Regions from separate parts of the Bradyrhizobium sp. AZCC 1719 genome, predicted to be linked through region 3. Evidence: predicted binding sites of a transcription regulator. Region 3 holds the regulator's gene; each other region holds the start of a gene.
The links. The regulator PhoB, encoded in region 3, activates phosphate uptake and scavenging genes when phosphate is short. The targets are predictions, from matches to a motif close to TGTCATNNANCTGTCAT.
Positions count from the first base shown of each region.

Region 1: a site for PhoB is predicted at 1,304-1,320, ahead of V1292_RS18665 (UDP-2,3-diacylglucosamine diphosphatase). Genes of this name have one in related genera too.
Region 2: a site for PhoB is predicted at 1,502-1,518, ahead of V1292_RS02110 (esterase-like activity of phytase family protein). Genes of this name have one in related genera too.

Region 1 is NZ_JAZHRU010000001.1:3,990,382-3,993,655, reverse strand. It holds gene V1292_RS18670 (glycosyltransferase family 4 protein) at 1-471, opposite strand, end outside; gene V1292_RS18665 (UDP-2,3-diacylglucosamine diphosphatase) at 468-1,280, opposite strand; gene thiD (bifunctional hydroxymethylpyrimidine kinase/phosphomethylpyrimidine kinase) at 1,576-2,376, opposite strand; gene V1292_RS18655 (Lrp/AsnC ligand binding domain-containing protein) at 2,509-2,754, shown strand; gene V1292_RS18650 (J domain-containing protein) at 3,004-3,274, shown strand, end outside.
Region 2 is NZ_JAZHRU010000001.1:426,628-429,901, reverse strand. It holds gene V1292_RS02110 (esterase-like activity of phytase family protein) at 101-1,453, opposite strand; gene V1292_RS02105 (heme ABC transporter ATP-binding protein) at 1,568-2,368, opposite strand; gene V1292_RS02100 (FecCD family ABC transporter permease) at 2,365-3,274, opposite strand, start outside.
Region 3 is NZ_JAZHRU010000001.1:2,244,740-2,248,013, reverse strand. It holds gene V1292_RS10635 (aspartate aminotransferase family protein) at 1-532, opposite strand, end outside; gene V1292_RS10630 (GcrA family cell cycle regulator) at 1,029-1,538, shown strand; gene phoB (phosphate regulon transcriptional regulator PhoB) at 1,718-2,422, opposite strand; gene phoU (phosphate signaling complex protein PhoU) at 2,496-3,212, opposite strand; gene pstB (phosphate ABC transporter ATP-binding protein PstB) at 3,224-3,274, opposite strand, start outside.

The DNA of each region.
Region 1 (3,274 bases), 1.7 Mb from region 3:
CACCACGTTGCGAAAGCCGCGCAGGCGCAGCTCAGCCGCCAGCGCCGGCGTCGCCGCCATCACTGCCCGGCTCGGCCGGTGGAAGGCACGCAGCGCCCACCAAACCCAGGATTCCGGAATTGGCGAGCGCGCCGAGACATATTCCGGAAACCGGGTGTGAAAGCTCGTGGTGAACGGCAAGCCGCGCTTGCGGCAATAGCGCCGGACCAACAGCCCGATCGGCCCTTCGGTCGCGATATGAATGCTGTCGGGCTTTGCCGCTTCGATCAGTTGCGCGATCTTGCCGGGAAGCGGCAGAGCCAGCCGCAGGTCGGGATAGCTCGGCATCGCAAAGGTGCGAAACGATTGCGGCGTCAGGAAACTCATCTCGACGCCAAGCCCCCTGGCCGCCTCCGCCAGCGCGGTCAGCGTGCGTACCACCCCGTTGACCTGGGGATGCCACGCATCGGTCGCGACCAGGATATGCGTCATGCCGCGCGCGCCGCGACGCGGGGAACGGGCGCCGCCCTTCGCTGCGGATCGGTCCAGGTGATGATCTCGAACCGGCCGTCCTCGTGCTCGGCGAGCGCGGTGCAGCTTTCCACCCAGTCGCCGCAATTCATGTAGCGGATACCGTGCTCGTCGCGGATGGTGGCGTAGTGGATGTGGCCGCAGATCACGCCATCGGCGCCATGGCGTCGCGCCTCGCCGGCCAGCGTCTGTTCAAACGCGCCAATGTAGTTCACGGCGTTCTTGACCTTCAGCTTCGCCCATTGCGACAGCGACCAATAGGGCACGCCGAACATGCGGCGGAAGAAGTTGACGAGGCGATTCATCTGAATGGCGAAGTCGTAGGCCTTGTCGCCGAGATGGGCGAGCCAACGCGCGTTCTGCACCACGAGATCGAAGATGTCGCCGTGGATGATGAGATAGCGCTTGCCGTCGACGCCGGTGTGGATGGTGTTTTCCACCACGTCGATGCCGCCGAAATGCGTGCCGTAGTAGTTGCGCAGGAACTCGTCGTGATTGCCCGGCACGTAGATGACCTTGGCGCCCTTGCGCGCCTTGCGCAGCATCTTCTGCACGAAGTCGTTGTGCGATTGCGGCCAGTACCAGCTCGACTTCAGCGCCCAGCCATCGACGATATCGCCGACGAGATAGATGGTGTCGGCGTCGTGGCTTTTGAGGAAGTCCAGCAAACGGTCGGCTTGCGAGCCGCGGGCTCCGAGATGGACGTCGGAGATGAACAAAGTACGAAAGCGCCGTTCGGGGCTCTCTTCACTCAAGGAGTCACTGCCCATATCTGTGCACCTACCAGATTTCTGTGACAGGGCGATGACTGATCACGCGACCTATAGCCTCACGAGAATCAATACCGCGCCCTTGGCTCTCGCGGATAGCAGCGTGATGCGACAGGCAAGCGACACGGCGGCGGCGACAACTCAATGTCATCCCTGCGAACGCAGGGACCGATAACCACCGATGCTCATTGTTGGAGAAGATAACGAGCCGCTTGCTTCAATTGATAAGCCGCGGCGCGATGGGCGCGATTGCGCTCACGCTCGGGGTCCCTGGTTCGCAAGGACGACAGTTCAGCTAGTAAAACTTATGAAAATGGTGGATCGGGCCGTGACCGTGGCCGACGCTGAAGCTATCTGCCTCCGCAATCGCAGCGCTGACCCACGCCTTGGCGTTACGCACGGCGGTTTCCATGCCCTCGCCCTTCGCGAGCTCCGCCGCGATCGCCGAGGACAATGAGCAGCCGGTGCCATGGGTGTTTTTCGTCGCAATGCGCGGCGCGGCCAGCGCGATGGTGCCGCTCGTGCCGATCAGATAGTCGACGCACTCGGCGCCCTCCCCGTGGCCGCCCTTGATCAGCACCGCCTTGCACCCCATGGCCAGCAATCGCCTGCCCTGGCTTTCGACGGCGGCCTCACCCGCAGCCACCGGTTCGTCGAGCAGCGCGGCGGCCTCAGGCAAATTGGGCGTAATGACCGAAGCAAGCGGAATGAGTTTTGTCCTGAGCGCCTCGACCGCCTCCGCAGCCAGCAGCCGGTCGCCGGAGGTTGCGACCATCACAGGATCGAGCACGACGTGCTTCGGCGACCAGCGCTTGAGGCCGGCGACGATGGCGTCGATAACCGATGGCTGCGCCACCATGCCGATCTTGACCGCTCCGACGTCGAGATCGGAAAACACCGCATCGATCTGCGCGGTCACGAACTCCGCCGGCACCTGATGGATGCCGCTGACGCCTTCGGTATTCTGTGCAGTCAGCGCCGTAATCACGGAGGCGCCGTAGACACCGAGCGCGGCAAACGTCTTCAGGTCGGCCTGGATACCGGCACCGCCAGAGGAATCGGAGCCGGCGATGGTCAGCGCGATTGGCGCCGTCATCGCAAGCCTCGTGCAAGTCGTGGGTTGAAGGCCATGGAATCTCCTACCGCGCCATGGCATGGGCAGCAAGCTGGCTTGCCATTATCAGCGGTTTTTGGCCTATTGGGACCAACCAATTCGGAGACGACAGCGATGGTTCCCTTCTTTGTCCAGTTCAAATGCAAACTCGGCCAATCCTATGCCGTCGCCAATGCGCTCGCGGAGGCCGAGATCGCCTCGGAGATCTATTCCACTGCCGGTGACTACGATCTGCTGGTCAAGTTCTACGTCGATAAGGACACCGACATCGGCCATTTCGTCAACGAGAAGGTGCAGGTGATTCCAGGGATCCAGGACACCCACACCATCATCACCTTCAAGGCGTTCGGCACGGGCTAGGCACGCTTAAGGCTGCGTCCCTGGCGCGGCCGATTGGCCCGCCTGTGATGGAGGGGCTGCCAGCCCTACCCCCTGCCACGCCAATTGAGCGCCCCAACCGCAGCGCATGGTTAACGACGTTAACCATGGCATGCTTTTGCCATAAGGGGATCATCCTACCGCCTTGATATTTTTGATTATCTAGCGCGTCGTCAATCGGAAGTTCCGCGGCGGGGACGGTCCGAGGGGGAAACGGTCGCGAGTACCACCATGGGGACGCTGTACGATTTGCTCGGAGCGCTTCCGAGTGACGACGCCGAGGAATTGCGGAAGGCATTCCGCAAGGCCGCGAAGGCGACTCATCCCGATATCAATCCCGACAATCCCGAGGCCGCGCTGAGGTTCAGGGAACTCATGCGCGCCTATGACATCCTGACCGACAACGAGCAGCGCGCGACCTACGATCAACTGCTCGCCATTGCGCTGCAGCCGCCTGCCACGAAGGCGATCCAGACTTACGAGACCGTACGAAAGGTCGCCT
Region 2 (3,274 bases), 1.8 Mb from region 3:
TACTCCGCAGCGCCAGAATGTACACACGATAGGCGCCGCGGCGTACTGGATCGCCCGGTCAAGCCGGGCGACGACGGGTAGAGCGGCTGAGACGATAGAATCACTTCGCCTTCAAGAATTCCCCCACCTCCAGCAGCACGAACTCGTTGTCGTCGGCCTTGTTGGGATCGCGGCTCGACGAGAACGGCAGATTGTTGTCGTTGCCGACGATGATATGCGTCTCGTCGACGCGCTCGACGTTCTCGATGGTGAAGAACGGAAAGGTCAGCACGCCGTCATTGAGCGGTTTGCGCGCCTTCTTGTCGGGATCCTTGATCTTCATCAGGTCGATATAGGCGATCTTGCGCACCGGCTTGCCGACATTGGCGTCGGAGAGCTCGATCTTGTAGACGCGCTTGAATTTGGCGAGGTCCGCAAAACAGTTCTCGCCGCGCTGGCCGGCCGGGCAGGCCTTGTCGGCGGTGCCTTCGCCATTGTCGCGTTCGATGATCAGACCCTGCGATCCGTCGATCATGTTGAAATCGCCGATGGCGTGGCCGTTCTGCTCGAACACGTAGTGCCAATAGCGGCCGGTGAATTTTTCGGCCGCGGCGTCGAATTCGAGGATCCGCGCGGCTTCCTTGCCGTCGACCTTCTCAAAGTCCTTCTTCTCGGCATTCCACAGCGGGCCCTCGAGCAGGCCATAGAGGAACTTGCCGTCCTTCGAGCCGGCAAAACCTTCATAGCCCTTGGAGCGGCGGAGGTTGACGGTGGTGTAGCTGGCGCCTGGAGCTGCAGGCGACTGCACCGACCAGTGATCGGGCGAGCGCACCGGCTTGCCGTCGGCGGTCGTTTCGAACACCGCCAGGACCTTGCCGGTCTTGTCGGCCTTCAGCACATAGGGCCCGAACTCGTCGCCGATCCAGAAGGTGTCTCCGATGATCTGAAAACCTTCGGTGTCGAAATCCGCGCCGGTGAGATAGCGCTTGGCGGTGTCCTCATGCAGGATGCGGAACGGCACCTTCTTGTCGGGATCGTGCAGGAAGACGGTTTCCTGTCGCTCGATCTTGCCGCTCGCCCAGTCGATCTTGTGCCGGTTCAGATAGAGCATCGAGTCGGCCGAGTTGTAGCGCGAGCCCATGCCGTTGTCGGTAAGCACCCAGAACGAGCCGTCAGCCATCACCTTGATGCCGGAATGGCCCTGCAGCGGCTGGCCCTTGAACGGCAGCGAAACGCCGGTCGGGCGTTCGTAGGACTTGCCCATCACGGTGCCCGCGGCGTCGACGCGGCGGCCGGTGGTGTATTTGCCTGATGTCTTGAGATCGTCAGGCGCATCAGCGGGCGCATCGATAAAGGTCTGCGCCGGCAGCACGGCGTGGCCCTTCAGCGTGGCGGGAAACTCGCCTTCACCTTGGGCGAAGGCGGCGCCGGCCAGAAACATGGACGCGACGGAGCAGAGCAATGACACGCGCATGGCGGATCTCCTGTTGAATAGCGATGCGGTGTGTCTTGCGCAGCGGCTGTTACAGCCGGCTGACAGTTTTGTGAAAGCCGCGTAACGGCGTTGGATAAGGCTGAGGTCTAGGTGTTACTGCGCTGCAGCCGGCCGCATGGTTTGCGGCAGCAGGAACGGCACGCCGGCGTCAGTATAGTCGATCTTCACATCGACCTCAAAAATCCGGCGGATGGTCTCGGCCGTGATCGCATCGCTGCGGCCGCCATCGACGGCGAGCTTACCCCGATGCAAGAGCACGATGCGGTCGGCGAAGCGCATGGCGAGATTGAGGTCATGCAGCACGGCGATGACGGCCGTGCCGTTCTGCGCGCGCCGCTTTGCGGTTTCCACCAGGTCGATCTGGTGGCGCATGTCGAGGCTCGAGGTCGGCTCGTCCAGCAGCAAGAGGCCCGGCCCATGCTGCGCCTCGCCGCAGGCGAGTTGCACCAGCACGCGGGCGAAATGCGCGCGCTGCTGTTCGCCGCCCGAGAGCGTCGGCAATTGCCGTTGGCTGAAATGCGCCAGATCGACCTCGCCGAGCGCCGCATCGACCAGCCGTTGCGCCGCGGCGCGGCCGGCATCACCCGCACCCATATGAACGATCTCCTCGACCGTGAACGGGAAGGTGACGTTGACATGCTGCGACAGCATCGCGCGGTGGAGAGCGAGAAGGCGCGGCGGATAGCTTTGAATGTCGCGCTGCTTCAGCCTGATCTGGCCGCGCGTCGGGCGCAGATCGCCGGACAGCATTCGCAGCAGCGTCGATTTGCCGGCGCCGTTGGGGCCGACGATCGCGACCATCTCGCCGGGAGCGACGCAAAGATCAATGCCATCGACCAGCGTGGCGCCGCCAACGACCATTGAAGCCGACTGCGCTTCGAGAATGGCGGTCATAGCGAAACCAGCCCGCGCTGGCGGAGCAGCATCGCCAGAAAGAATGGCGCGCCGATCGCAGCCGTCAGGATGCCGATCGGCATTTCCGCGGGCGCGACGATGGTGCGGGCCAGCGTATCGGCGCCCACCAGCAGCACCGCGCCCAGCAGCATGGAAGCGGGTAACAGCAACCGGTGCGCCGGCCCGATCACCAGCCGCAACAGATGTGGCACCACGATGCCGATAAAGCCGACGACGCCGCAGACCGAAACCGCCACACCCGTCATCGCCGACACCAATATGATCGAAATCCGCTTCAGCCGTTCGACGTCGACGCCGCTATGGAACGCCTCGGCCTCGCCGAGCACCAGCACGTCGAGCCCACGCGCAATCGAGAGGCAGGCGATAGCGGCGCACCCCAGCACCGGCGCCAGCGTGGCGAGCTTGGGCCAGGTCGCGCCGCTCAGCGAGCCCAATAGCCAGAACGTGATGTCGCGCAACTGGCGATCGTCGGCGACGAACACGAGGAGCCCGATGCCGGCATTGGCGATGGCGGCAATGGCAATGCCGGCCAGCAGGAAAATCGCGATCGACGTCCGCCCGGAGCGGCTTGCGATCGAATAAAGGATGACGGTGGTCGCGAGCGAACCGGCGAAGGCCGCGATCGGCAGCAACTGATGCTGCATGAAGCGGAAGTTCTGACCGATCTGGCTGTCGGTGAAGACGATCGCAGCCGCCGCCGCCAGCGCGCCGCCGGAGGAAACGCCGACCAGTGCGGGGTCGGCGAGGGGGTTGCGAAACAGCCCCTGCATGATGGCGCCCGATGCCGCGAGCAGCGCGCCGATCATCGCGGCCGCGCCGATCCGTGGAATCCGGATCGACCACAGCACGAGCTGGTCGCGCGCGAGGCTTGGACCGGCCCCAGCG
Region 3 (3,274 bases):
GCGGGCCGATCGCTTTCTTGACCGCTTCGAGATCGCCATGCGGCACCTGGTCGAAACCGTCCATCGGCGGCCCAAAGCCTTCGAGATATTTGGCGGAGCCGGTTGCTGCGAGCGTGCCCAGGGTGCGGCCGTGGAAGGCGCCCTCGAAGGTGACGAGGCGATAGCGTTCAGGATGGCCCTTGGAGAATTGATAGCGGCGCACGACCTTGATCACGCCTTCCATCGCCTCCGCACCGGAATTGCAGAAGAACACGAGGTCGGCAAAGCTCTGCTCGCAGAGCCGCGCGGCGAGCTTCTCGCCATCCGGCGACTTGAACAGGTTCGACATGTGCCAGAGTTTCGTCGACTGTTCCTGCAGCGCCGCGATCAGGTGCGGATGGCAGTGACCGAGCGCATTCACCGCGACGCCCGAGGTGAAGTCCAAATAGCGCTCGCCATTGGTGGCCGTCAGCCAGCAGCCCTCGCCGCGTTCGAAGCCGAGATCGACCCTGGCGAAGACGGGGAGCAGATGCGACGTGGCGCTATTGGTCATGGCAATCACTGAGGTTTGAGACCTGCCTTTGAGACCTGCCGCGGGCGTGCATTGGCGCGAACGCGGCAACAGCCGGTCTTGCGAAAACGAAACGTGCCGCCTCTTAAGGGCGGCACGTGAGAGGCATTCTATGTGGGTGGGGAGCGCTGTCAACACGCACGGAACGGCCTTTCCTGCAGTGCAAGATGCTGAAATCCGTAAGATTGCGGTGTGGTGGAAAACACGCAGTGAAATGCCTAGATTGTCAGAACATGTGGACGTTCGGGCCCGGACTCTTGCGCCCGAGTCACGCCATATTGTAGCGTTTGGGCTGTCGGGTACGACATCTCGTGCGGCAGTTCTGATCCCTTAGAGTCCTTTTTGTGCAGGCGTAAACGTTCGGCGCGGTTAGCGCGTCCGGCGAGGGCTAAGGGATTCTGACCGCAGGGATTTTTGAGACGATTGACTCGCCGGCGCTGCCCCCGATTGGCCGGCGCGATGCGAAGGGAAGATTACGATGACCGTTTTGACCTGGTCCGACGATCGCGTCGAACAGCTTAAGAAGCTCTGGGAAGCCGGATTGTCGGCGAGCCAGATCGCCGCGGAACTCGGAAATGTGACGCGAAACGCCGTGATCGGCAAAGTGCACCGGCTGGGCCTTTCCGGCCGTGCCAAGAGCCCCTCCTCGGCCGCCCCGCGGCAGCGCAAGGCACGCCCCGCCCAGCCGATGATGCGGGTGTCGCGCCCGGTCTCGCGCGGCAACACCGCGCTGGCACACGCCTTCGAAGTCGAGATGGAGCCGGATCCGATCGCCTTCGACAACGTCGTGCCGATGAGCCAGCGGCTGTCGCTGCTCGAACTGAACGAGGCCACCTGCCACTGGCCGGTCGGCGATCCCTCGAGCCCGGAATTCTTCTTCTGCGGCGGCAAGGCGCTCACCGGCCTGCCCTATTGCGCCCACCACTCGCGCATCGCCTACCAGCCCGCCGCCGATCGGCGGAGGCAGCAGCCGAAGCAAACGAGGTAAGGGGCGCGCTCACAGATGTCGTCCCTGCGAACGCATGCGAACGCAGGGACCCATAACCACGGGTGTGCGTGGTTATGCTTCGCTGGAGCTCCAGCGTTTCTCAACAATCAGCATCGGTGGTTATGGGTCCCCGCGTTCGCGGGGACGACAGCCGAATGCGCCGAGATAACAGCGAAACCTTACGGCTCCACTTTCGCAAACCGATCATCCAGCGCGTAACCGGCGCCGCGGACGGTGCGGATCGGATCCTGCTCGCGGCCGGGGTTGAGCAGTTTGCGCAGGCGGCCGATGTGGACGTCGACGGTGCGCTCGTCGATATAGATGTCGCGGCCCCAGACACTGTCGAGCAACTGCTCGCGGCTGAAGACGCGGCCGGGATGCTCGAGGAAAAATTCCAGCAGGCGATACTCGGTCGGACCGAGATCGATCTGGCGGCCCGAGCGCGCGACGCGGCGCTTTTCGCGGTCGAGTTCGATGTCGCCATAGGTCAGCACGGTGGCGAGCCGCTCGGGGCTCGCACGGCGCAGCAGGCCCTTCACCCGCGCCAAAAGTTCCGGCACCGAGAACGGCTTGACGATGTAATCGTCGGCGCCGGTCGCAAGCCCGCGCACCCGCTCGCTCTCCTCGCCGCGCGCGGTCAGCATGATGATCGGCAATTGCTTGGTTTCAGGGCGCGCCCTCAAGCGGCGGCACAGCTCGATGCCGGAGAGCCCCGGCAGCATCCAGTCGAGCACGACGAGATCGGGCACGCGCTCCTTCAGCCGCGTATCCGCATCGTCGCCGCGGGCGACGGTTTCGACATCATAACCTTCGGCGTCGAGGTTGTAGCGCAACAACGTGGTCAGCGCTTCCTCGTCCTCGACCACCATTATGCGCGCGCTCATCTTGCATCAGCCTCTTCTGTTTGACGCGTTATCTTCACGCGAACCGGTCTCCACTTCGCCTGAAAACGCTTTGTCAGGTATTCGGCACCGTGGTGGCAAACGTCGTCATGTCGCCCTTCGGGCGCTTGTCGAGCATCTGCTGTCCCTCGATCATGTAGAACACGGTTTCGGCGATGTTGGTGGCGTGGTCGCCGATCCGCTCGATATTCTTGGCGCAGAACATCAAATGAATACAGAACGAGATGTTGCGCGGATCCTCCATCATGTAGGTGAGGAGCTCGCGGAACAGCGAGGTGCAGATGGCGTCGACTTCCTCGTCGCCCTTCCACACCGCCATCGCCGCCGGCAGATCGTGCGCGGCATAGGCGTCCAGCACCGACTTGACCTGCGACTGCACCAGATCGGTCATGTGCTCGAGGCCGCGCATCAGTTTCAGCGGCTGGAAATCGTTCTCCAGCGCCGCGACCCGCTTGCCCATGTTCTTGGCGAGGTCGCCGATCCGCTCCAGATCGGTGGCAACCCGCATCGCGCCGACGATCTCGCGCAGATCGATCGCCATTGGCTGGCGGCGGGCGATGGTCAGCACCGCGCGCTCCTCGATCAGATGCTGTAGACGATCGACCTCGAGGTCGTTGGCGACGACGCGTTTGCCGAGCGCGACGTCGCGGCGGACCAGCGCGTCGACGGATTCGGTGATCATGCGCTCGGCCAGGCCGCCCATCTCGGCGACCAGACGAGTCAATTCCTGGAGGTCGCTGTCGAATGCCTTGGCCGTGTGTTCAGACGCCATCCTTGTTCTCCTTAGCCGAACCGGCCCGTGATGTAGTCCTGGGTGCGCTTGTCGCGCGGATT